DNA from 4 places in the Bacillus sp. AK124 genome. Region 1 is predicted to be linked to each of the others. Evidence: riboswitches for the same ligand, from Rfam matches in the RefSeq annotation. Region 1 holds a riboswitch; each other region holds the start of a gene.
The links. Region 1 has a riboswitch for S-adenosylmethionine ahead of mtnW (2,3-diketo-5-methylthiopentyl-1-phosphate enolase). Riboswitches for the same ligand answer to the same signal wherever they lie in the genome.
Positions count from the first base shown of each region.

Region 1 (5,831 bases):
AATCAATATAAAATTTTGAAATTTCAGTTCGGTCAGTTGCTGAAAATGTTACCAGCATCTCAGTTTTCTTGTCAATACTTTTTTAATATAAATCTCTGCGAATGTCCTCAAAAACCGGAATTTGCCCCCGCGCTTTTTCAATGTCCCCGAGGTTGATTTCGGTCCTGATGACGGCTTCACCGCTCCCTGCTTCAGCGAGGGTGCGGCCGAGCGGATCAATGATGATGCTGTGGCCCGCAAATTCGTTTGCCGGGTCACTTCCCGCTCGGTTGCAGGCTGCGACAAAGCACTGATTTTCAATCGCTCTGGCTTTTAAAAGGCTTTGCCAGTGATCGAGGCGGGCGAGCGGCCATTCCGCCGATACAAAGATGATGCCCGCACCTTCCTTCGTATGTTTTCTGATCCATTCCGGGAAACGGATGTCGTAGCAGATAAACCCCGCAGCCGGGATCCCTTCAAGCTCGAAGCTCCCGTCGCCTGAGCCCGCTGACAAATAGAGGTGTTCGTCCATCAGCTGGAAAAGGTGAGCTTTGCTGTATTCTTTGATCAAATGTCCGTTTTTGTCTGCGATGTACATGATATTGTACACACCGCTTTTTTTCTTAACGGCGACAGAGCCGCATATGATATGGACACGGTTTGCTTTTGCCGTTTCCTGCAGCCATCTCTTCGTTTGCCTGCCTTCTTCATCTGCGATGGAGCCGAGATTTTTTAAATCATAACCCGTCGTCCACAGCTCGGGAAGGAGAAGAACATCCGCTTTTCGGCTTTCCTGTTCGATCAGCTGCTCCGCTTTTTTAAAATTTTCAGAAGGATTGCCGTATGCGATATCGAATTGCAGACATGAAATTGTCAGCTTCAATCTGGATCACCTCATTTTTTTCTTTACATTTTACATTTAACAATATATGATGATGGACTATCATTTCAAGAATTTTTCAAAAGCGGGTGAATCATATGAAATTTGAGCTTTCAGATGTGCTGAAACAGCTGCCTGAGCAGTTTTTCGCTTCCTTGGTGAAAAAGGTGAATGAAAAAATCGCCGCCGGCCATGATGTGATCAATCTCGGCCAGGGGAATCCCGATCAGCCGACACCTGATCACATCGTTGATACAATGGCGCAAGCCGTTCGCAACCCTGAAAACCATCAGTATTCCTCCTTTCGCGGCAGCCGTTCACTCAAGGAGGCGGCAGCCGCGTTCTATCGAAGGGAATACGGTGTAGAGCTCGATCCCGAACGCGAAGTCGCTGTATTGTTCGGCGGAAAAGCCGGTCTTGTCGAGCTTCCGCAATGTTTGTTAAATCCGGGGGATGCCGTGCTCGTTCCCGATCCCGGCTATCCCGACTACTGGTCGGGCGTTGAGCTGGCAAGAGCGAACATGGAAACGATGCCGCTTACAGCGGGCAATCAGTTTCTGCCTGACTACAGCCGGATTCCGAAGGAAGTGAAAGAAAAAGCGAAGCTCATGTATTTAAATTATCCAAACAATCCAACCGGTGCCCAAGCCACGCCTGTTTTTTTCGAAGAGACTGTCCGGTTTGCCAAGTCGAACGGAATTTGCGTCGTCCACGATTTTGCCTACGGTGCGATCGGCTACGACGGCAAGAGGCCTGTCAGCTTTCTCGAAACGGAGGGGGCAAAAGACACAGGAATCGAAATTTACACGCTTTCCAAAACGTATAATATGGCTGGATGGCGGGTCGGGTTTGCAGTTGGCAACGCCTCTGTGATCGAAGCGCTGAACCTTTATCAGGACCATATGTATGTCAGCCTTTTTAAAGCGGTCCAAGACGCCGCGGCAGTCGCGCTTCTATCAGACCAAGCGTGTGTCAAGGAGCAAAATGAGCGCTACGAAAAAAGGCGGGATGTATGGATTCGTGCGGTCCGTGAAATCGGTTGGCACGCGGATGCTCCGCAAGGTTCTTTTTTCGCCTGGATGCCTGTCCCTGACGGGTATACATCTGAGGCTTTTTACGATCTGCTTCTCGAAAAAGCGAATGTCGTCACAGCGCCCGGCATCGGCTTCGGCAAATACGGAGAAGGCTATGTGAGAGTCGGCCTCTTGACAAGCGAAGAGCGGCTCCGGGAAGCGGCTTCGCGCATTGCCAAGCTGAATATATTCAAAAAGACCGGCCACAGTCATTGACAACCGGGAAAAACGATGGGATAATTCAAAATAATTTATAAAATCAATATTCTTATCAAGAGCAGGCAGAGGGACAAGCCCGATGAAGCCCGGCAACCGACTTTTTAAGCACGGTGCTAATTCTTGCAGCTGACGCTGAGAGATAAGGATTCGAACCTGAAATGCGAAACCTCTTTTAGCTAAAGCAGCAAAAGAGGTTTTTTATATGCATGAAGCAGGAAGGAGCTACAGAATGAGTGAACTTTTGGCAACATATGTTTTGACAGATCAAGGATGTGACGCAAAAAAGCGGGCCGAGCAAATCGCGATCGGACTGACGGTCGGGTCGTGGACAGATCTGCCGCTCTTAAAGCAGGAACAGCTGAAAAAGCATAAAGGACGCGTCGTCAAGGTCGAAGAAACAGAAAGCGCGCTGGGGGAAAAACAGGCAACGGTCACCATCGCTTATCCGGAAGCCAATTTTACAAGCGACATTCCCGCTGTGCTGACGACCGTTTTTGGAAAGCTGTCTCTCGACGGAAAAATCAAATTGGCGGATTTGGAGTTTTCACAATCTTTTAAACGATCATTGCCGGGCCCGAAATTCGGCGTATACGGGATCCGGAAAAAAATCGGCGAATTTGAAAGGCCTCTGTTGATGAGCATTTTTAAAGGCGTCATCGGCCGCGATATGGAAGACTTGAAGGAACAGCTCAGACAGCAGGCGCTCGGCGGAGTGGATTTGATCAAGGACGATGAAATCTTATTCGAAACAGGCAGTGCCCCCTTTGAAAAACGAATCACGGAAGGAAAAAAAGTGCTTGAGGCAGCTTTTGAAGAAACAGGGCGCAAAACGCTGTATGCCGTCAACCTGACGGGTAGGACAATGGAGCTGAAATCGAAGGCGAGAAAAGCAGCCGAGCTCGGAGCCGATGTGTTGCTGCTGAATGTGTTTGCCTACGGGCTCGATGTTTTGCAAAGCCTTGCGGAAGACGACGACATCCCGCTGCCGATCATGGCGCACCCGGCAGTAAGCGGCGCACTCACTTCGTCGCCGCATTACGGTTTTTCCCATTCGCTTTTGCTCGGCAAGCTCAACCGGTATGCGGGTGCTGATTTCGGCCTGTTCCCTTCACCGTACGGAAGCGTTGCTCTGCCGAAGCAGGATGCGCTTGCCATATATGATGAATGCACGAAGGAAGACGTTTTTAAACCGACATTCGCCGTTCCGTCGGCCGGTATTCACCCCGGCATGGTGCCGCTCTTGATGAAAGACTTCGGCATTGACCATATCATCAACGCAGGCGGGGGGATTCACGGTCATCCAAACGGAGCGGCAGGCGGAGGAAGAGCGTTTCGGGCGATCATTGATGCCGTCCTGGAAGCGGAGCCAGTCGAAGAAAAAGCAAAGCGTTCTCCCGATTTGAAGCTCGCCCTTGAAAAATGGGGAAGGGTTGAGGTTTCCGTATGAAGCAGCCGCTTATCATTTGCGATTTTGACGGAACCATTACAACGAACGACAACATCATCAGCATTATGAAACAATTTGCTCCAGAAGAGTGGCTCGCTTTAAAAGACGGGGTTCTGTCCAGGGACATATCGATTAAGGACGGGGTCGGCAAAATGTTTCAATTGCTGCCGACAAGCCTGAAGGAGGACATTATGGGATATGTACTGAAACAAGCCGAGATCCGCCCCGGGTTTACAGAGTTTGTCTCTTTCCTGGATGAGCAGGGTCTTCCGTTTTACGTCGTGAGCGGAGGGATGGACTTTTTCGTCTATCCACTGCTTGAAGGCATTGTCGAAAAGGAACGCATTTACTGCAATGAGGCCGACTTTTCAGGGCGCAATATCGAGATCCGCTGGCCGTATCCGTGTGACGGCAGCTGCGGAAATGAATGCGGCTGCTGCAAGCCTTCTATCATCCGCCGGCTGAAAGGCCGGGACGATTTTGTTGTCATGATCGGGGACTCTGTTACAGATGTTGAAGCTGCCAAATGTTCCGATTTGTGCATCGCGCGCGATTATTTGCTGCGGGAATGTGAGGGACTCGGCCTGAGGCATGCGGGATTCGGCGATTTCCGTGATGTAAAGCGAATACTTGAAGAGACCGCGGAGGTGAAAGAATGGACCCTGAGCAAAAATGGCACGAACTTGCCGAGGTAAAAAAAGAGCTTGCGGAAAGGGATTGGTTCCCTGCGACAAGCGGCAATCTGTCAATCAAAGTATCAGAAGACCCGCTGCGATTTCTCATCACAGCAAGCGGAAAAGATAAGCGAAAAGCATCCGCGGAGGATTTTCTGTTGGCGGACGAAGAGGGGAGACCGGCGGAGACCGGACATACGCTGAAACCGTCAGCGGAGACGCTGCTGCACACCCGTGTCTATCAAAATACAAACGCGGGCTGCTGTCTTCACGTCCATACGATTGACAACAATGTCATCTCAGAGCTTTACGCAAAAGAAAAGCAAGCGACATTCAGAGGCCAGGAAATCATAAAGGCGCTCGGTCTTTGGGAGGAAAATGCGGAGGTTGCGATCCCGATTATCGAAAACAGCGCTCATATTCCGGATTTGGCGGCGGATTTTGCCGGACACCTTTCAGGCGATTCAGGGGCAGTGCTGATTCGCAGCCACGGCATTACCGTCTGGGGAAAAACGGCATTTGAGACAAAGCGGATGCTTGAAGCGTATGAATTCCTGTTCAGCTGGCATTTAAAACTGAAAGCTTTGCAGGCTTACCACGTTAATTAAAAAGGGGGAGAAAGCATGGCGACAATTCGAATCCATGATGAACAAAACACGACCATTGAAAAGCAGGAAGAAGTAGAACAATTTCTAAAGGGGCAGGAGGTCATTTATGAAAAATGGGATATCACAAAGCTGCCGGCCGGCTTAAAAGAAAAATACGATTTGACCGATGAAGAGAAACAGGAGATTTTAGACGTCTTTGCCGCTGAAATCAAAGACATTTCAGAACGCCGCGGCTATAAAGCGAGCGATGTCATCTCGCTTTCCGACCAAAATCCGAAACTCGATGAGCTCTTGAAAAATTTCAAACAGGAACATCATCATACAGACGATGAAGTCAGATTTATCGTCAGCGGCCACGGCATCTTTGCGATAGAAGGAAAAGACGGCACATTTTTTGATGTCCTCTTAAATCCGGGAGATTTGATCTCCGTTCCTGAAAACACCCGCCATTATTTCACGCTTCAGGAAGACCGAAAAGTCGTGGCTGTCAGAATCTTTGTGACGACAGAGGGCTGGGTGCCGATTTATGAGAAAGAGAGTGTGAGCCGATAATGAAAAAGCGTCCGTGTGGACGCTTTTTTATTTGTTTCTGTCATAAAGGGCCTTGATGTGGCCTTCATGAAAGGAGAGATGCTGTTTTTCATTTTGATAGTATTGAAGACGGTCAAATACAGAGCCGGTGTGAAGCTCGAACTTATGGCCGTCCGGATCTGAGAAATAAATTGAATCTTTGTCGCCTTCATGCCGTTTTCTGCCCTTTAGCACGTTTACACCTAAATCGCATAATTTCTTTTCCCAGAACGGCAAATCTTCCTGTTGAATCGAAAAGGCGATATGGGTGTAAGAGTCATGGATTTCCTGTCTCTTAATGTCTTTCTCTTCGTTTAATGCGAGCCAGATGCCGTTCAGGTCAAAATAAGCGGTTTTCTCGGCCTTTACGAGCCACTTGGC
Region 1 covers NZ_CP096378.1:2,797,654-2,803,484, reverse strand. Annotated here, with positions in the region: gene M1E06_RS14055 (carbon-nitrogen family hydrolase) at 83-862, opposite strand; gene M1E06_RS14050 (pyridoxal phosphate-dependent aminotransferase) at 958-2,148, shown strand; SAM riboswitch class I at 2,198-2,297, shown strand; gene mtnW (2,3-diketo-5-methylthiopentyl-1-phosphate enolase) at 2,381-3,598, shown strand; gene mtnX (2-hydroxy-3-keto-5-methylthiopentenyl-1-phosphate phosphatase) at 3,595-4,293, shown strand; gene M1E06_RS14035 (methylthioribulose 1-phosphate dehydratase) at 4,254-4,880, shown strand; gene M1E06_RS14030 (1,2-dihydroxy-3-keto-5-methylthiopentene dioxygenase) at 4,896-5,432, shown strand; gene fosB (metallothiol transferase FosB) at 5,460-5,831, opposite strand, start outside.

Region 2 (5,831 bases), 1.9 Mb from region 1:
ACATCGTATTTGTCGAGCTTCCTGAAGTGGGAGACGAAATCAAAGCGGACGAGCCTTTTGGCAGCGTTGAATCCGTAAAGACCGTTTCTGAGCTGTATGCCCCGATCAACGGAAAAGTGGTCGAAGTGAACGAAGATCTGGAAGACAGCCCTGAATTCGTCAACGAGTCTCCGTATGAAAAGGCTTGGATGATTATCGTCGAGCCGTCCGATGCTTCTGAAATCGAAAATCTGATGACAGCCGAGCAATATGAGGACATGATAAAAGAAGACTAAGGATTATTCAGGATAGCCATGTGTCGTTTGGATACTCTATATCAAGAGGGGGTGTCCAAATTGACGCTGAAAAAAGAACGTATTGATATTACAGAACATGTGGAAAGCCGATTAAAAAACGGCGGAATGCAGCTGTACCATGAGAATGAGCTGATCGGCCGAATGACCGGAAAGGATCAATACGAGTTGAAATCTGGATATTCATTCCAAGATGAGAGATTTTACAAAACGGCGGATACCGTAAGCGGTCCGGATGCTAAATATGTAGACTGTGATGACCACCAAGGCTGGTGTTAATCAAGTCAGGCGGTGAATATTCACTGCCTTTTTTTACAAGTAAATCTTTAAAGGTGATCCATATGCCGGAAAATGAAAAAGTCATGATCGTCGAAGGGAAATCAGATAAGCAAAAAGTGAAGCATGTCATCGAAGAGCCCGTGGATATCATTTGCACAAACGGAACGATCAGCCAGGCAAAACTCGATGAATTCGCCGAAACGCTGTTTGATAAAGACGTTTATATCCTGGTGGATTCCGATGAATCAGGGGAAAAGCTCCGCCGGCAGCTGACGAGGGAGCTCCCCCAAGCTTCGCATCTATACATCGATAGGGTATACAAAGAAGTCGCTTCCGCCCCGAGTCAGCATGTTGCAGAAGTATTAATTCGTTCAAACATCCGGGTACATACAAAATATTTATTATAAAATGTATTGAGGTGCGGTTCAACAGATGCAAGAACTCCAAGAAAAAGAGCTAAAACGGCTTGAACATGAGACCTGTCTTCTATATGTATACACGCCGTTCTGCGGAACGTGTCAGCTGGCCGGAAGAATGCTGGAAGTCGTTGATGAAATGATAAAGGACATTCCTTTTTATAAAAACAATCTCAATTATTCCCCGGCATTTGCCAAGCAGCAGGAAATAGAAAGCGTTCCATGCTTTATCCTTTACAAAAACGGGGAAGTCGTCAAAAAAGAATACGCTTTTCACTCCGTTTCCTACTTATACGATACGATTAAACAAAATGTTGTGGATTAAGGGCGGTTTTGACATATTTCTCGGGAAATAACCAGCAAAAACTTGTCGAGCAATTCCTAAAGGAACTCCTGCGGCAGACAGAGAATCTGTAAGTATGACCAATTTACAGGAGGTTATACAGTTGGAGAAAATGGGATTGATAGAAAGAGAGGACAAGGCTCTTTTTTTAAAACCTCTATTATCGACAACGGCTTTGCTGATTACGTTTCAAGGCGAGAAAGAAGCTTTTACGTTAGCGATCAACGAAAAAGGAGAAATGGAAAAATCTTCTCTTGCAGAGAAAGCTCATTTGACCTTTTTTGGAGAGCAAAGCGAGATTATTGACCTTCTTCACGGCGATATTTCATTGCAGCATCTCGTACAGCGCGGCACTGTTCAAGTAAAAGGCTCATTCAGAGCTTTATTGAAGCTTGAAGCGATTTTATGGCTGACGGACGGCTTTTTTAAAAACAGCGATCTTTATTCAGAGACATTTTAAAAATTTGAAAAATCGGCACATTCCGTGTATAAGTCGGACAGAGACGAGCGTTTACGTTCGTCTCTTTTCGCCGTAGGCCGATTGTCTTACGAAAAATAGTTGACAACTATTTTTTCGCATGATATCCTACTTTAAGAATTCCGATCATAATAATCAAAAAATAAATATATGATTCTCTTATCCAGAGAGGTGGAGGGAAGTGCCCTATGAAACCCGGCAACCATCAACACGTGTTGAAATGGTGCCAATTCACACGAAGCGTTATGCTTTGAAAGATGAGAGAAAGGCCCAGACTATTCAAAAGCCTTTCTGCTCATGTGTGCAGAAAGGCTTTTTTCATTGTTTGATCAGGGATTTAGACAACTATGAGAATTGAGCAAGAAAGCAGGTGATGGCTTTTGATAAATCTTCAAAATGTTTCAAAGATTTATCGGTCAAAGCATGGAGATGTCAATGCTGTCCAGGATGTCACCCTTACGATTAAAAAAGGTGAAATCTTCGGAATTATTGGATATAGCGGAGCTGGAAAAAGCTCCTTGATCCGTCTTTTGAACGGACTTGAACAGCCGACTTCAGGCACGGTTGAAGTAGCCGGCAGAACAATCAGTGAGATCAAAGGGAAGAAGCTGAGGAATGCAAGGCAGGAAATCAGCATGATTTTCCAGCACTTCAACCTATTGTGGTCAAGAACGGTCCGCGACAATATTGCGTTTCCGCTGGAGATCGCCGGTGTCAGCAAAGCAAAACGTCTGAAAAGAGTCGCTGAACTGATAAAGCTTGTCGGACTTGAAGGCAAGGAAAATGCCTACCCTTCACAGCTTAGCGGAGGCCAAAAGCAGCGCGTCGGCATCGCTCGGGCGCTCGCAAACAATCCGAAAGTTCTCTTATGCGATGAAGCGACATCAGCGCTTGATCCGCAGACGACTGACTCGATCCTGGGTCTTCTGTCCGATATCAATGAAAGGCTCGGACTGACCATTGTCCTGATTACTCATGAAATGCATGTTATCAGGAAAATCTGCCACAGAGTGGCCGTCATGGAAAACGGAAAGGTCGTGGAAGAAGGCGATGTGCTGAACGTATTCCTCAAGCCGCAGGAAGAAATGACAAAGCGCTTTGTTCAGCAGGTAACAGAACCGGTGGAAACACAGGAAACGCTGAAGCATTTCCTCGAAGAAACGACATCCGGGCGGACGATCAAGCTCACCTTCGTCGGTGAAGCGGCCGAATCGCCGCTGATCACACAGATCATTCGGAAGTTCGATGTTGAAGTCAACATCCTTCAAGGCAAAATCTCGCAAACTCAGGACGGCGCATACGGTTCATTGTTCATTCATGTCGACGGATATGAAAACGAGGTCAATGATGTGGTCGATTTCATCAAGAGCCGTCAAGTAGAAGCAGAGGTGATCACGAATGTTTGAAAAACTGTTTCCAAACGTAGATATGGAGCAGCTGTGGGAAGCTACGTATGAAACGATATATATGACAGGAATTTCCCTATTGTTTGCTTTTATCATCGGAGTGATTCTCGGTATGCTGCTGTATCTGACTTCAAAAGGAAACATTTGGCAGAATCGGGTCGTGAACGGTGTAATCTCGGCAATCGTCAATGTGTTCAGGTCTATTCCTTTTATTATATTGATTATTTTGCTGCTTGGTTTCACAAAGTTTTTAATGAACACGATCTTGGGGCCGAACGCCGCACTTCCGGCTTTGATTATCGCATCCGCTCCGTTCTATGCCCGCCTGGTTGAAATCGCTTTGCGCGAAGTTGATAAGGGCGTGATTGAAGCGGCAAAATCGATGGGAGCCAAAACATCGACGATCATATTTAAAGTGCTCCTGCCCGAATCGATGCCGGCCTTGATCTCTGGCATTACGGTTACGGCGATTGCACTGATCGGTTCGACGGCGATGGCCGGAGCAATCGGTTCAGGCGGACTCGGGAACCTTGCCTATGTAAACGGTTTTCAGATGAACAATCCCGATATTATACTCATCGCCACTATTTTCATCTTAGCTATTGTGTTTATCATCCAGTTTATCGGGGATTTTATAACAAATAAATTAGACAAACGTTAGGGAGGACATCAACATGAAAAAAGGTTTATTAACAGCTTTATTCATCATTTTTGCAGGCGTTTTAGCCGCTTGCGGATCTTCCAGCAGCGAAGGGGATAAAGACAGCAAAGTCATCACAGTCGGAGCGACGCCGACGCCTCACGCTGAAATCCTTGAAGAAGCAAAGCCGCTTTTGAAAGAAAAAGGCTATGAGCTTAAAATCAAAAATTTCACGGACTACAAACTGATCAACAAAGCGCTTGCAACGAAAGATCTCGATGCGAACTATTTCCAGCACGTCCCGTATCTTGAACAGGAAATGAAAGAAAATAAAGATTATGATCTTGTTAACGTCGGCGCGGTACACCTTGAGCCATTCGGCATTTACTCTAAAAAGTATAAATCTTTAAAAGACCTTCCTGACGGTGCAAAAATTATTATGAGCAACAACGCGGCTGAACAGGGCCGCATGCTTGCAATGCTTGAAAATGCCGGACTGATCAAGCTGAAATCAGGCATTGAAAAAGTGGATGCGACAGTAAAAGACATTGCAGAAAATAAGAAAAACCTCAAAATCAAAAATGATGTGGCGCCTGAAATGACAGCAAAAGCATACGAAGCCAATGAAGCTGACGCAGTGTTCATCAATGTGAACTACGCGATCCAAAACAAGCTGAATCCGAAAACTGATTCAATCGAACTTGAGTCTCCAAAAGACAATCCTTACGCTAACATCATCGCCGTCCGAAAAGGCGACGAAGATTCTGACAAAGTGAAAGCTCTGATGGACGTATTGCGCTCTGATGACATCAAAAAGTTCATCGACAAAAAATATGAAGGCTCTGTCATTTCTGTTTCTGAGTAAATGAAAGAACACCCCGGTTTCGAAGAAAACCGGGGTTTTTTCGCGTATTTTTTGAAAAGAGGCTCATAATAAAAAAAGACTACCAACTGAAAATGGAGGAACAAAACGTGAATCAGCATGAATCAGAAAGCATTATCGAATCTGCACTGCATGAATATAAAGCAGGGATCGGCATCTTTTCCGAAAAAATGCCCGGAATTGCCGCCAAATACAACGAATTTACCGAGGAATGCTTTAAAAAAGGCGCGCTCAGCGAAAAGGATAAGCAGCTGATCGCACTGGGCATCAGTGTGAATACTCAGGATGAATATTGCATTATTTATCATATCAAGGGCTGCCTGGATTGCGGAGCGTCGGAGGAAGAAATTCTTGAAGCAGTCGGCGTAACTGCGGCATTTGGCGGAGGCGCGGCCATGAGCCAAGCTGTCACACTCGTTCTGCAGGCGATGGAAGAATTCCAGCAAATGAAGCATTGATTTTTCGTCCGTGAAAGCATATTGAAAGCACACACATTTTTGCAGAGTTTGTATATAACTGGTACTATGTAAGAAAATCTCTGAAAGGATGATTCATTATTTGTTCAAGCCAAGATCAGCTTGACCTTGAATTCACGGCCGAAATGGAAAAAGCGATGCACAAGTCGCATGGAATGGGGTACGAAGAGTACAGCAGAAGCCATGTGAACCGGCTTGAAGTTGAGAAAAGACGTGAAAAGCAGTATCAAAAAAGCAAGCAGATCGTATCAGACTTACCCATGATCGGATAAAACGCGAGGGGGGCGGATGTGTCGATCCGTCCTTCTCCATGTTCTTAAAAGCCGCTTGACCATAATTAAAGGAAAAGGTAAAATTTAAATATGAATACATGATCATATATTGATTTAAGAGGGGGATTTAAAATGGCTCATTCTCACGGACATACAGGTCACAGCCACCATGGCAGCCGATCAGCAAATCAAAAAGCGCTGTTCATCAGCTTCGGTTTGATTTTTACTTTTATGATAATTGAAGTGATAGGCGGGATATTGACGAACAGCCTCGCTTTGCTGTCAGATGCGGGACATATGCTCAGCGATGCTGCAGCGCTTGGATTCAGCCTCTTGGCGTTTAAA
Region 2 covers NZ_CP096378.1:872,281-878,111, forward strand. Annotated here, with positions in the region: gene gcvH (glycine cleavage system protein GcvH) at 1-275, shown strand, start outside; gene M1E06_RS04240 (YusG family protein) at 336-572, shown strand; gene M1E06_RS04245 (toprim domain-containing protein) at 635-979, shown strand; gene M1E06_RS04250 (thioredoxin family protein) at 1,005-1,313, shown strand; gene M1E06_RS04255 (SCP2 sterol-binding domain-containing protein) at 1,435-1,791, shown strand; SAM riboswitch class I at 1,966-2,073, shown strand; gene metN (methionine ABC transporter ATP-binding protein MetN) at 2,190-3,215, shown strand; gene M1E06_RS04265 (methionine ABC transporter permease) at 3,208-3,876, shown strand; gene metQ (methionine ABC transporter substrate-binding lipoprotein MetQ) at 3,890-4,720, shown strand; gene M1E06_RS04275 (carboxymuconolactone decarboxylase family protein) at 4,813-5,196, shown strand; gene M1E06_RS04280 (hypothetical protein) at 5,340-5,486, shown strand; gene M1E06_RS04285 (cation diffusion facilitator family transporter) at 5,619-5,831, shown strand, end outside.
Region 2: it holds a riboswitch for S-adenosylmethionine, as region 1 does, so the genes downstream of both, metN (methionine ABC transporter ATP-binding protein MetN) here and mtnW (2,3-diketo-5-methylthiopentyl-1-phosphate enolase) in region 1, are expected to answer to the same signal.

Region 3 (5,831 bases), 210 kb from region 1:
ATCGCCTTCGGTACGCAGCCGGAAATGGCCAGTGAGCTGACGAAAGCGGTGAAAGAGGTTGCGAGCGTTCCCGTCTATGTGAAGCTGTCGCCGAATGTCGCGAATATTACCGACATCGCTCTTGCCATAGAAGAAGCGGGAGCGGACGGTTTGACGATGATCAACACCCTGATCGGGATGCGGCTCGACTTAAAAACGGGAAAGCCGATCTTGGCGAACAAAACCGGCGGATTATCAGGCCCTGCTGTTAAACCGGTGGCCATCAGAATGGTGCATGAAGTCAGCCAAAAAGTCAGCATTCCGATCATCGGCATGGGCGGTGTCCAGTCAGCGGAAGATGTGCTTGAGTTTTTGCTGGCGGGTGCGAGCGCAGTCGCCGTCGGCACCGCAAACTTTGTTAATCCGTTTGTTTGTCCCGAAATCATCGCCGATTTGCCGCGCGTTTTAGAAAAATACGGATACCGTTCGTTGAACGAGTGTATCGGAAGGAGCTGGAAGGATGAAACATACGCCGCCCATCATCGCGCTTGATTTTGCATCAGCACAGGAAACATATGCGTTTTTGGACCGGTTTCATGGAGAAGAGCTTTTCGTGAAGGTGGGCATGGAGCTTTTTTATCAGGAAGGGCCGGCCATCCTTGAAAAGTTACAGGAGCGCGGCTGCCGCATTTTCCTTGATCTAAAATGCCACGACATTCCAACGACCGTATACAAGGCGATGAAAAGGCTGGCGGGGTTTGGCGTCAGCCTTGTCAATGTGCACGCAGCAGGCGGAAAGCAAATGATGGAGTCGGCGCTTGAAGGCCTTGAAGCGGGGACTCCGGCAGGCCGAAAACGCCCTTCATTAATTGCTGTGACCCAGCTGACAAGCACGTCTTCAGAAATGCTTCAGCAAGAGCTGCTGATTGAAACGCCGCTTCTCGATACAGTTGTTCACTACAGCAAGTTGGCTAAAGAAAGCGGACTTGACGGTGTCGTCTGCTCCGTCCATGAAGCCGAACACATTTACCGGGCCGCGTCTTTAGATTTTCTGACCGTGACACCCGGAATTCGCATGGCGGATGACAAAAACAACGACCAGGTCCGGGTGGCGACGCCTGGCTACGCAAGGGAAAAAGGCGTGTCGGCGATCGTTGTCGGCCGTTCGATTACACAGGCGGAAGATCCTGTGTCAGCCTACAGAAGAATAGGACATGAGTGGGAGGGAACCAAGGCATGAAAACAGACATTGCAAACCATTTATTAAGAATCAAAGCGGTTTTCCTGCGCCCGAACGAGCCGTTTACATGGGCGAGCGGCATCTTGTCGCCCATCTACTGCGACAATCGTTTGACGCTTTCATATCCGGAAGTAAGGGATGATATAGCTTCAGGGCTTGCCGGACTGATTCAAGACAAGTTTCCCGGAGCCGAAATGATCGCCGGTACGGCAACTGCAGGAATCCCCCATGCCGCGCTTGCCGCCGACAGGCTGAGCCTGCCGATGTGCTACGTCAGAAGCAAACCGAAGGCGCACGGCAAAGGAAACCAAATTGAAGGCGCTGTTGTAAAAGGACAAAAAGTCGTTGTAATTGAAGATTTAATTTCAACGGGAGGAAGCGTCCTTGAAGCGGCAGCCGCTCTCACAGAGGCGGGATGTGAAGTGCTCGGTGTCGCCGCCATTTTCACTTACGGGCTTCCTAAAGCTGCCGCCGCCTTCAGCGAAGCGGGCGTTGAATACCGTACGCTGACTGATTACGATACATTGACAGAGGCTGCGCTTGCCGGCGGATATATCAGCGAACAGGATGCCGCCAAACTGAAAGAATGGAAGGCGGATCCTGAAAGCAAGTCTTGGATGGATTAATGATAAAAGCCGTATTCTCCTAATGGGAGAACGGCTTTTTTTGCGTCTTTTTACAGATTTAAAAATAGTAAAATCGGATTATTTTTATTTTTTATTAATCCTATAAAAAAAGTCGGGTTGACTTTTGTTCGAATTGTGCTAAAATTTTAAAATAACAAAAGCAAACTTATCAAGAGCGGTGGAGGGACTGGTCCGATGAAACCCGGCAACCTGCGTGTGAAGCGTAAGGTGCTACTTCCAGCAAAATGCCCTCATTTTGAGAGATAAGGAATAGCGGAGTTCCTCGTCTTTCTTTCAAATTTGGAAGAAAGATTTTAATTTTTAGGGGCAGAGGAGGAGCTAGAAGTGAAGACAGATGAACAGCTTGAAAAGGTGATCATCAAAATGAAAGACATGCTGAAAGACATGAATTACGGATCGATCACATTCGTTGTTCAGGACGGCAAAGTCATTCAAATCGAAAAAAATGAAAAAATAAGATTGAAATAGCTGACTAGACAAACTAGAGGCGGTTTTCACAGTTTTTTTCTGCTGGAAGCCGTTTTTTTGTTGGCGAAAAAAGGGGGAACCGAAAATTTTTACTTACAGCACATGGGAAGAACCAAATATCTCTTTTCAGGAAGATGACTCTTATAAAGGAGCGCTGTCCGTCTTGAAATGGGCATACGGACATTACGGAAATCAGCTTGTATATGCGTGCAGCTTCGGAATTGAGGGAATCGTCCTGATCGATTTGATTTATAAGGTGAAAAAAGATGCGGTCATCGTTTTCCTTGATACGGGATTTCATTTTAAAGAAACGTATGAAACGATCGACGCTGTCAAAGAACGATATCCAGGCCTTCAGATTATCATGAAAACACCGGAGCTTACCGTCGAAGAGCAGGCGAAAGAATATGGGGACGAACTATGGAAGACCGCTCCGAATTCCTGCTGTGAAATGAGGAAGGTCATTCCTCTCCGCGAGACGCTTTCAGGCTACCCGGCGTGGCTGTCGGGCCTGCGCCGCGAGCAATCGCCCGGGCGGAGCAAAACGAATTTTTTGAACAAAGATGAAAAATTCAAGTCTATCAAAGTTTGTCCGCTCATTCATTGGACGTGGAAGGATATTTGGAGATATGTGACAAAGCACGATCTCCCGTACAATCCGCTTCATGATCAAGGCTACCCGAGCATCGGCTGCGCTCCGTGCACCTCTCCGGCCTTTACAATGGATGATCTTCGATCAGGCCGCTGGAACGGATCGGCTAAAACAGAATGCGGATTACACGAGTAAGGAGATGAGTCATGGAACTTGCCGCCATTTTATTTAGCATGTTTTTTGCGATGAATATCGGAGCGAGCGGTGCAGCTGCTTCAATGGGAATCGCCTATGGATCTGAAGCCGTCAAAAAGAAGTTTCACGCACTAATAATCTGTGCAGCAGGCGTTCTCTCGGGCGCCGTCATCGGCGGAGGAAACGTCGTGAAAACGATCAGCTCAGGCATCATTCCCGAACGGGTGATTTCGCTTGAAATCGTCTGCATTATTATCGGCTCGGCGGCACTGTCGCTCTTTATCGCAAATGTACTCGGCATCCCGCTTTCGACAAGTGAAGTGACGGTCGGATCTGTTGTCGGAGTAGGTGTCGCTTACCAGGTTTTATATGTGAAATCTTTGCTTGTCATCGTCTCATTTTGGGTCGTTGTACCAATCGTCGCTTTTACCTTTACATTTGCGATGGCAAACATCATGAAAAAAACGATCAAACGTCCAGCCTCGGGAAAGAAAGCAAAGGTTTTGGCGGTCATTCTGTTGATCACCGGGTTTTTTGAAGCCTTCTCAGCAGGCATGAACAATGTCGCAAATGCTGTCGGACCTCTGGTGGCGGCGCATGTTTTGACAGTCGGGGAAGGAACGCTCTACGGCGGACTGTTTGTCGCGCTGGGCGCCCTTTTACTGGGCAGGCGCGTTCTTGAAACAAACGGCAAAAAAATAACGAAATTTTCAAAAGGAGAGGGGATCATCCTTTCCGGAACAGGAGCCGGGCTTGTCATCATCAGTTCGATTTTCGGTTTGCCGGTTCCGCTTGCGCAAGTCACATCATCTTCTATTATAGGGATGGGAATGGCAAAAAACGGCGGCAATGTCTTTCATAAACAAGTGGTCAAAACGATGCTGAAAGTATGGGTCGTCTCGCCGTTCCTTTCATTAAGCCTGTCTTATATGCTGGTCAGCCTTTTATTAAAAGGAGACTATTATGCTCTCATCGTCGTCACAAGCGTCCTTCTGGCATCTGTCGGGACGATCAGCCTGATGAGAGCAGTCAAAAAAGAGCACAGCTCCGTCCATGAACAAGGCGGAGGAATTTAAACACAAAGTAGGGGGAAACAAGTTTATGAGTTTAGCACCACACGGCGGTGTATTGGTTAACCGCGTCAATGAAGCATACGATTTTCAACATATCGCACAGGAAATAGAACTGGATTTAATGGCTTTTTCAGATTTGGAGCTGATCGGAATCGGTGCGTACAGCCCGATCCAAGGCTTTATGACAGAGAAAGACTATCTGTCCGTTGTCGAAAATATGAGACTGTCAAGCGGCGAAGTATGGACGCTTCCGATCGCTCTGCCTGTTGACGAGCAAAAAGCTTCAAGCTTAAAAGCGGGGGACACCGTCCGCCTCACCTATAATGGGGAAACATACGGCGTCATCGAGATCGAAGACATCTATACGCCGGACAAGAAAACGGAAGCCGTCAATATCTATAAAACCGACGAACTCGAGCATCCGGGCGTCAAAAAATTGTTTGACCGCGGCAGCGTTTATGTGGGCGGGCCGATCACTCTCATTAAACGGAGCGTAAAGCAATTCCCGGCCCACACATTCGAACCTTTGGAAACAAGAAAAAAATTCGCAGAACTCGGCTGGAAAACGATCGTCGGATTCCAGACGAGAAATCCGGTTCACAGAGCGCACGAATACATTCAAAAAACGGCGCTCGAGACAGTAGACGGTCTTTTCCTCAATCCGCTCGTCGGGGAAACAAAATCAGACGATATTCCGGCTGATGTCCGCATGGAAAGCTATCAGGTGCTGCTTGACGGCTACTATCCAAAAGACCGCGTCTTTCTCGGCGTTTTTCCGGCGGCGATGCGCTATGCGGGGCCGAAGGAAGCAATCTTCCATGCGCTTGTCAGAAAGAACTACGGATGTACGCATTTTATCGTCGGAAGAGACCATGCCGGAGTCGGCGATTACTACGGCACATATGAAGCGCAGGAACTGTTCGATCAGTTCGCGCCGGAAGAGATCGGCATTACGCCGCTGAAATTCGAACACAGCTTCTACTGCAATGTCTGCGGTTCAATGGCTACGGCGAAAACGTGCCCTCACAGCAAAGAACATCATGTCATTTTGTCCGGTACAAAGGTGAGGGGCATGCTGAGAAACGGCGAGTTCCCGCCGAGCACATTCAGCCGTCCAGAAGTCATTCAAACATTAATCAAAGGCTTAACGGCCGGGGTTTCTTAAGGGGGAGCATCTCTTGGTAAATAAAGATATTGTTTGGCATGAAGCGTCCATTACAAAACGGGAATATCATGAGAAAAATAAACATAAAAGCTCGATCGTTTGGCTGACGGGCTTGAGCGGTTCAGGAAAATCAACAATTGCCAATGCCGCAGCGCGTGAGTTGTTTGAACAAGGCTACCAGGTCACGGTGCTCGACGGCGACAACGTCAGGCACGGACTGAACAAGGACCTCGGGTTTTCCGATGAAGACCGGAAGGAAAACATCCGCCGGATCGGCGAGGTCGCGAAGCTCTTTGTCGAACAGGGGACGATCGTCATTACGGCGTTCATTTCCCCTTTTAAAGAAGACCGCGGGCTTGTCAGACAGCTCGTCGAGGAAGATGAGTTTCATGAAGTCTATGTGAAATGCGATTTGGCGACGTGCGAGGAGCGCGACCCGAAAGGCTTGTATAAAAAAGCGAGAAACGGAGAA
Region 3 covers NZ_CP096378.1:2,590,347-2,596,177, reverse strand. Annotated here, with positions in the region: gene M1E06_RS12980 (dihydroorotate dehydrogenase) at 1-531, shown strand, start outside; gene pyrF (orotidine-5'-phosphate decarboxylase) at 500-1,219, shown strand; gene pyrE (orotate phosphoribosyltransferase) at 1,216-1,845, shown strand; SAM riboswitch class I at 2,009-2,115, shown strand; gene M1E06_RS12965 (YezD family protein) at 2,218-2,334, shown strand; gene M1E06_RS12960 (phosphoadenylyl-sulfate reductase) at 2,420-3,121, shown strand; gene M1E06_RS12955 (inorganic phosphate transporter) at 3,133-4,197, shown strand; gene sat (sulfate adenylyltransferase) at 4,223-5,359, shown strand; gene cysC (adenylyl-sulfate kinase) at 5,373-5,831, shown strand, end outside.
Region 3: it holds a riboswitch for S-adenosylmethionine, as region 1 does, so the genes downstream of both, M1E06_RS12965 (YezD family protein) here and mtnW (2,3-diketo-5-methylthiopentyl-1-phosphate enolase) in region 1, are expected to answer to the same signal.

Region 4 (5,831 bases), 1.7 Mb from region 1:
TCTGAGAGGGCCAGGGTTTCCTGTGCCAAACATGCCGCTCGTGCCGCCGCCGGGACCTCCGCCGCCGCTTTGAACATCACCCTGCTGGCCGTCCGGTCCGCCTGAAGGCATCTCGCCCCCGCTCGGCGGAGCCATTTGTCCATTTGTCGAGTCTGAGTTGTTTTCGGTATCGCCGCTTTGCTGCTGCGGCATTTCCTGCTGCTGGTTCTTTTGATTTTGATCAGATGAGGGGGTTCCGCCCCCGCCAGCACCGTTTTGGCCTGTGAGACGCTGGATGCCGTTGTAGCCAAACGCCAGCTCAAGGACAGAGTTGGTCTGGCTGCTTCCAATATAAGGGCGCGAACTCTCCGGCTGACTATCGACGACTACCGCCCAGGAAACGGAAACGCCTGCCAGAACGATCAAGGCTGTGATAAGAGACACAATTTTTTTGCGAATCGTCGTTTTTGCTGCAATCATGTAAAACAGCAGGAATGCCGGTAATACCATGTATGCTTGCAGCATTTTGACGTTAAAGCCGACGCCGACCATACAGAATGCGCCGAGCAGCCAGCCGATTTTTCCTTTCCGGACTGCTTTAAACAACATCCAGGTTGCAATCATCAAACAAAGGGTGAGAATGCTGTCGACGTTGTTTGTATGGCTGACCGCAACGGCAATCGGCGTACACGCCATAATAAGAGCTGAAATTCTGGCCGCCGTTTTGCCAAAAGTAGGTTTTACAATAAAGTACAACAGTGCTACGGAAATCACTTCGGCAATCGCTTCAGGAAGAACGACGCTCCAGCCGTGCACGCCGAACACAAGTGCAAAAAGTGTCTGAATCCAGAGTGCAACCGGCGGTTTATCAACTGTTACAAAGCCTGCTGGATCAAATGATGCGTAAAAAAAGTTATGAAAACTTTGGGTCATACTTTCAACGGCCGCCGTATAGTAGGCGTTGTCTGTGTCACTATTCCAGATGCCGTACAAGTTTAAAGCTGCAGATAATACAAGAATGAAGACCAGGAATATATCGATTTTCCTTTTCTTAATCATTGTTCGATCACCTCACTAAAGAGCATTATAGAAGCCAAATATGATCAAACTATGAACAAATCAAGAAGGAATTTTAAATTGTATAGAGGGGCAAAAAAAAGAGACATGCCGTCAGGAGGCATGTCTCAAATATGAGGTGTTATTTCCATACGTCTTCTGCGATCTCGACGACATGGCGCAGTTTTTCCCATTGCTGCTCTTCCGTCAGGAGGTTGCCTTCTTCTGTGGAGGCAAAGCCGCACTGCGGGCTTAGGCACAATTGGTTCAGGTCGACGAAGCGAGCTGCTTCGTCGATGCGCCGCTTAATATCATCCGGGTTTTCAAGCTCTCCGAATTTGGACGTGATCAGACCGAGGACGATCTGCAAGTCTTTCCGTTTGACATAGCGAAGCGGTTCGAAGCCGCCGGAGCGCTCGTCATCAAATTCAAGGAAAAGTCCGTCTAAATTGAGTCCGTCGAAAATCGTTTCTGCAGCCGCATCGTAGCCGCCTTCCGCCACCCATGTTGACTGGAAGTTGCCGCGGCAGATGTGCATGGTGACCGTCAAATCGTCCGGGCGTCCTTCAACTGCTTCATTAATCGTGTTGGCGAAGGACTGGCGCAGTTCATCAGGCTGGCGGCCGAAGGCTTTGATCTGCTCATGTCCTTTGTCTGAGAAAAATACCGACCAGGCCGTGTCATCCAGTTGCAAATAGCGGCAGCCGGCATCGTAAAATGCGCGGATCGCTTTTTTGTAAGCCTGCGCGACATCGTGATGGAACTCATCCAGATCCTCGTACGGGCTTTCTCCAAGTTTTCCTCTGAAAAACAGCATATTCGGGCTCGGAATCGTCATTTTCGGCGTATGTGTGCCCGCAATATCATGAAGAAATTTATAATCTTCCAGCATCGGATGGTTTGTAAAATCGACTTTGCTTGTTACTTTGATTCCGCGCGGCTTCGTTTCAACATTATGAAATTGAATGCCCTTATCCGCTGTATATCCTTCTACGCCGTCAAGCCCTTCAAGAAAATCGAAATGCCACCATGACCTGCGGAATTCCCCGTCAGTAACGGCTTTAAGGCCAATTTCTTTTTGCTTTTCGACAATGCGCTTGATCTCTTCGTTTTCGACTTCGCGCAGTTGTTCAGCGCTAATTTCACCGTTCGCTTTTTGAATACGCGCTTTTTTTACGGGCGCAGACCTTAAAAGACTCCCCACCTGATCAGCTCTGTACGGTCCGATTTTTTTCCCAGGCGTTTGCTTCAGTACATCGGTTGATTGTGTCATGCTTCATCCCTCTTTCTTTATAGACATAAAAAAGCTCTTCCCGATAAGGAAGAGCTTGATATATTCAATCTCCTCCTTATCTTCAAGAGCACGTACATGCTCTTAAGGATTTAGCACCATTCTGTCATAGACAGCGGTTGCCGGGTTTCACAGGGCCAGTCCCTCCACCACTCTTGATAAGGAAAACCTTTTTATGCAATTTTTTAATAGTTTTAATATTAATACTTTTTATAAAAATGTCAATGGGTTTAAAAAAACTATTTGGTTTTTCATTTTCTTCTTCTGCGGTTAAACCGGAGGGCGTATCGAATCAGCGTGTGAATTTTTTGTCAAGACAGTCGTTCAAATGGTCAACAAGGTGCTGAACGAACAGGGTGAATTAGAATATTTTTCAATTTTTATCTCCGAAAATAGAAACTTTCTCGCGAGTTCACCGGTCTATCATGTGTACCCGATTTCAAAATGGGTATGATAAACAATGACAGATTAAGGAGGGTTCTTATGAACAAAAAAACAGTGTTTAAAGCGTTAGGTATGCTGATGACAGGGGTATTGTTTTTTGCGCTGTACGGTGCGGCCGCACTTCCTTCTGCACACGCGGCAAATGAAAAAAAGCCGACGGTCACGAGCCATACTTACAAAAACATTAAGGCTTTGAAATACCCGCAGGTTGCAAATGTAAGCAGCAAATCTCTCCAAAATAGGATCAACAAAGATTTTAAACGTTATATTGAGCAGTCCTACAAAGATTATGTAAAAAACAAGAAAGACGGCCAACAGCACGGATACCAAACAGATTATCAAACGTCCTTTGAAGTGAAATACCGGACCGGCCAAAAGCTAAGCATTCTGACAAGTAATTACGTCTACTCCGGCGGAGCGCACGGAAATACGGCAGTCCGCTCTTTCAACTATGACCTTGCCTCTAAAAAGCGGGTGTATTTATCAGATATCTTAAATACAAAATCGAAAATGGATAAGACAAAAACATACATTTACGACTATATTCAAAAACACAGCGACATTTTCTTCCCGGATGTGAAGAAGAAAGACATCGTCCTTGGTAAAAACACGGCTTTTTATTACACAAAAGACGGCATTGCGATCGTCTTCCAGCAATACGATGTCGCTCCTTATGCTGCCGGAAATCCGGTCGTTGCCGTGCCGAAAACGGTGTATCAATAAATAACAGCCCCTGTTTCGCAGGGGTTTTTGTTTTGAGGGAAGAAGGAATGGGGAGGTTATGGAAGCCTTTTCATGAAGTGGCAGCTGACGGGCATGATTCAGCCCGCAGTCCGTTCGCAGATTTTTTCTAAATCGAATAGCTCGCAGACATAGAACATGCACTGCCGGCCGCTGATAATCTGATATTTTTTAAAAGCATATGTCCGGTCTGCTGAAACAGGTACAAGTTGTGTGAAATGTTTTCCCAGGCAGTCGCCCGTACTGAAAATTTCACGCCTTGACTCCAGTTCTGCAATGATTTTCCCGATGGGAAGCCTTTCTGCCTGCAAATCTTGTTTGATGGCGGGCGGCAGTAAGTTTGTTTTAACATAGACATAATTATAAGATAAATAATCATCGCCTGTTTTCAAAGAGGAAGTTCTAAACAAGATGTCATCATCGCGTTGAAACAGCCTCGCTTCTTCAGGTGACAGCTTGTCATAATCAATATTATTTTGCTGAAAAACTTCGATTTCGGCTTTGCCGCCGATCAGCGTTTCAATCGCTTTGGTTGTTGAACCATCGGTTTTGGTTAACATGTCTTTTACAAGAGCAACTAGAGTTTCAGGAAAAAAGTGGCTTACGCTCAATGAAAGGCACCCCCGTACCAAAATTAGAATTTTTTGAAAACTTGTCTTTAAATTTATCATGTGGAGATGCGTTTGTCTAGAAAAATAAGTTAAATTTTAGGTTAGTAATGTAAATTTTATATTTTTAACAATTGGATAGATCAGGATATGTATGGAAAAAGGAGACGTCAATGTCTCCTTTTTTTGTGCGATTCATTTAAGTCGTCTCTCCTTCTAAAAGCTGTACGGGCAAATAGGTTTCCAGCGGTAAATCATCGAATTCGCCTTCAATGGCTTTGGACAAAATCTCGATGGCCGTCTTGGAAATGAGTTCAATCGGCTGCTGGATGGTTGTCAATTCCGGGAGGATGGACTGAACGGCTTCCGTTCCGTCGTAGCCGATCACCTTTAATTGCCCGGGAATGTCTTTTCCGCGTTTTTTTGCTTCGGTGATGACTGTAGCGGCCATGAGGTCATCGCTGGCAAAAATGCCGTCAGCCGCAGGCTGTTCATCAAACAGTTTTGAGATGATTTCCCGGTAATTTTGATGAAAGGGAACCTCATATGTAATCGGCTGCCTTCCGTGTTGTCGCATCACATCTTCATATGCTTTTCGTCTAAGATTTGCCGGTGTTTTCAGCTCAATTGGTCCGTTGAGATGGATGATGTGCCGGCAGCCTTTTGCAATTAACAGTTCTGTCGCTTTTCTTCCTCCGTCATAGTTATTGGAGCCGATGACGGGAATCGTTTCCGATAAGTAATGATCGATGGCGACAATCGGCAGGTTTTGCCGATGATAGTTTAAGATTCCCCTGTTGTAGGTCACGGCGATGACGCCGTCCACTTGATTTCGCATCAGCATTTCCAAGTATTTTTCTTCTTTGTCTTTGCGGTTCAAGCTGTTGCAAAGCAGCAGTTTGTAGCCCATGGCAGCGCAGATGCTCTCAATATGAAAGGCCAGTTCGCCGAAAAACGGGTTGCTGGAGTTAGGGATGATGAGCCCTATTAAATGAGTTCGTTTACGAAATAAAGAGCGGGCCAAATCGTTTGGAAAGTAATTGATTTCTTCCATCGCTTTATAGACTTTTTCTTTTGTTTTTTCACTAATATAGCCGCGGTTATTTAATACCCGCGATACGGTTGTTGGTGAAACTCCCGCTTTTTTTGCAACGTCGTGAATGCTAGGCTTCATTCCCTTTTCCCCCTGCTAGTTTACTGAAATGGCTTACAATTCTCGTCACGCACTTATTTTAGAGAATCGGACTGATATGTGCAAGAAAATGCCATGATTCTGAGAAATGTACCGGGATGAATAATTGGGGAAAAAATATGTCAACCGGTTGACATGTGAAACCGGTTGACATACAATTCACTTGAAAGCGCTTTTATCTGTTGATTTATGAAAAATGGGGGGAAGTGACAAAGATGAAAAGGTGGCTCTTCGGAATTTTTTCGTTGTTACTGATGTTTGCGATGTGGGGCTGCAGCAATAGCAAAAGTGCAAATAGCCAAGATGGGAAAACGCTTACGATGTGGGTGCACGTATCTGATGATAGTGAAGAAGGAAAGGTCTATCAAAAGCGGGTGGACGCTTTTAATAAAAAGTATGCCTCCGAAAACGTCAAGGCAAAAATTGATTTCATCCCCAGAAGCGGAAACGGCGGCGGATATGAAGACAAAGTGAACGCGGCGCTGACAACGAACACCTTGCCGGATGTGATCACTTTGGA
Region 4 covers NZ_CP096378.1:190,373-196,203, forward strand. Annotated here, with positions in the region: gene M1E06_RS00900 (glycosyltransferase family 39 protein) at 1-1,038, opposite strand, end outside; gene M1E06_RS00905 (5-methyltetrahydropteroyltriglutamate--homocysteine S-methyltransferase) at 1,178-2,308, opposite strand; SAM riboswitch class I at 2,382-2,491, opposite strand; gene M1E06_RS00910 (DUF3298 and DUF4163 domain-containing protein) at 2,810-3,493, shown strand; gene M1E06_RS00915 (chorismate--pyruvate lyase family protein) at 3,592-4,122, opposite strand; gene M1E06_RS00920 (LacI family DNA-binding transcriptional regulator) at 4,319-5,293, opposite strand; gene M1E06_RS00925 (ABC transporter substrate-binding protein) at 5,527-5,831, shown strand, end outside.
Region 4: it holds a riboswitch for S-adenosylmethionine, as region 1 does, so the genes downstream of both, M1E06_RS00905 (5-methyltetrahydropteroyltriglutamate--homocysteine S-methyltransferase) here and mtnW (2,3-diketo-5-methylthiopentyl-1-phosphate enolase) in region 1, are expected to answer to the same signal.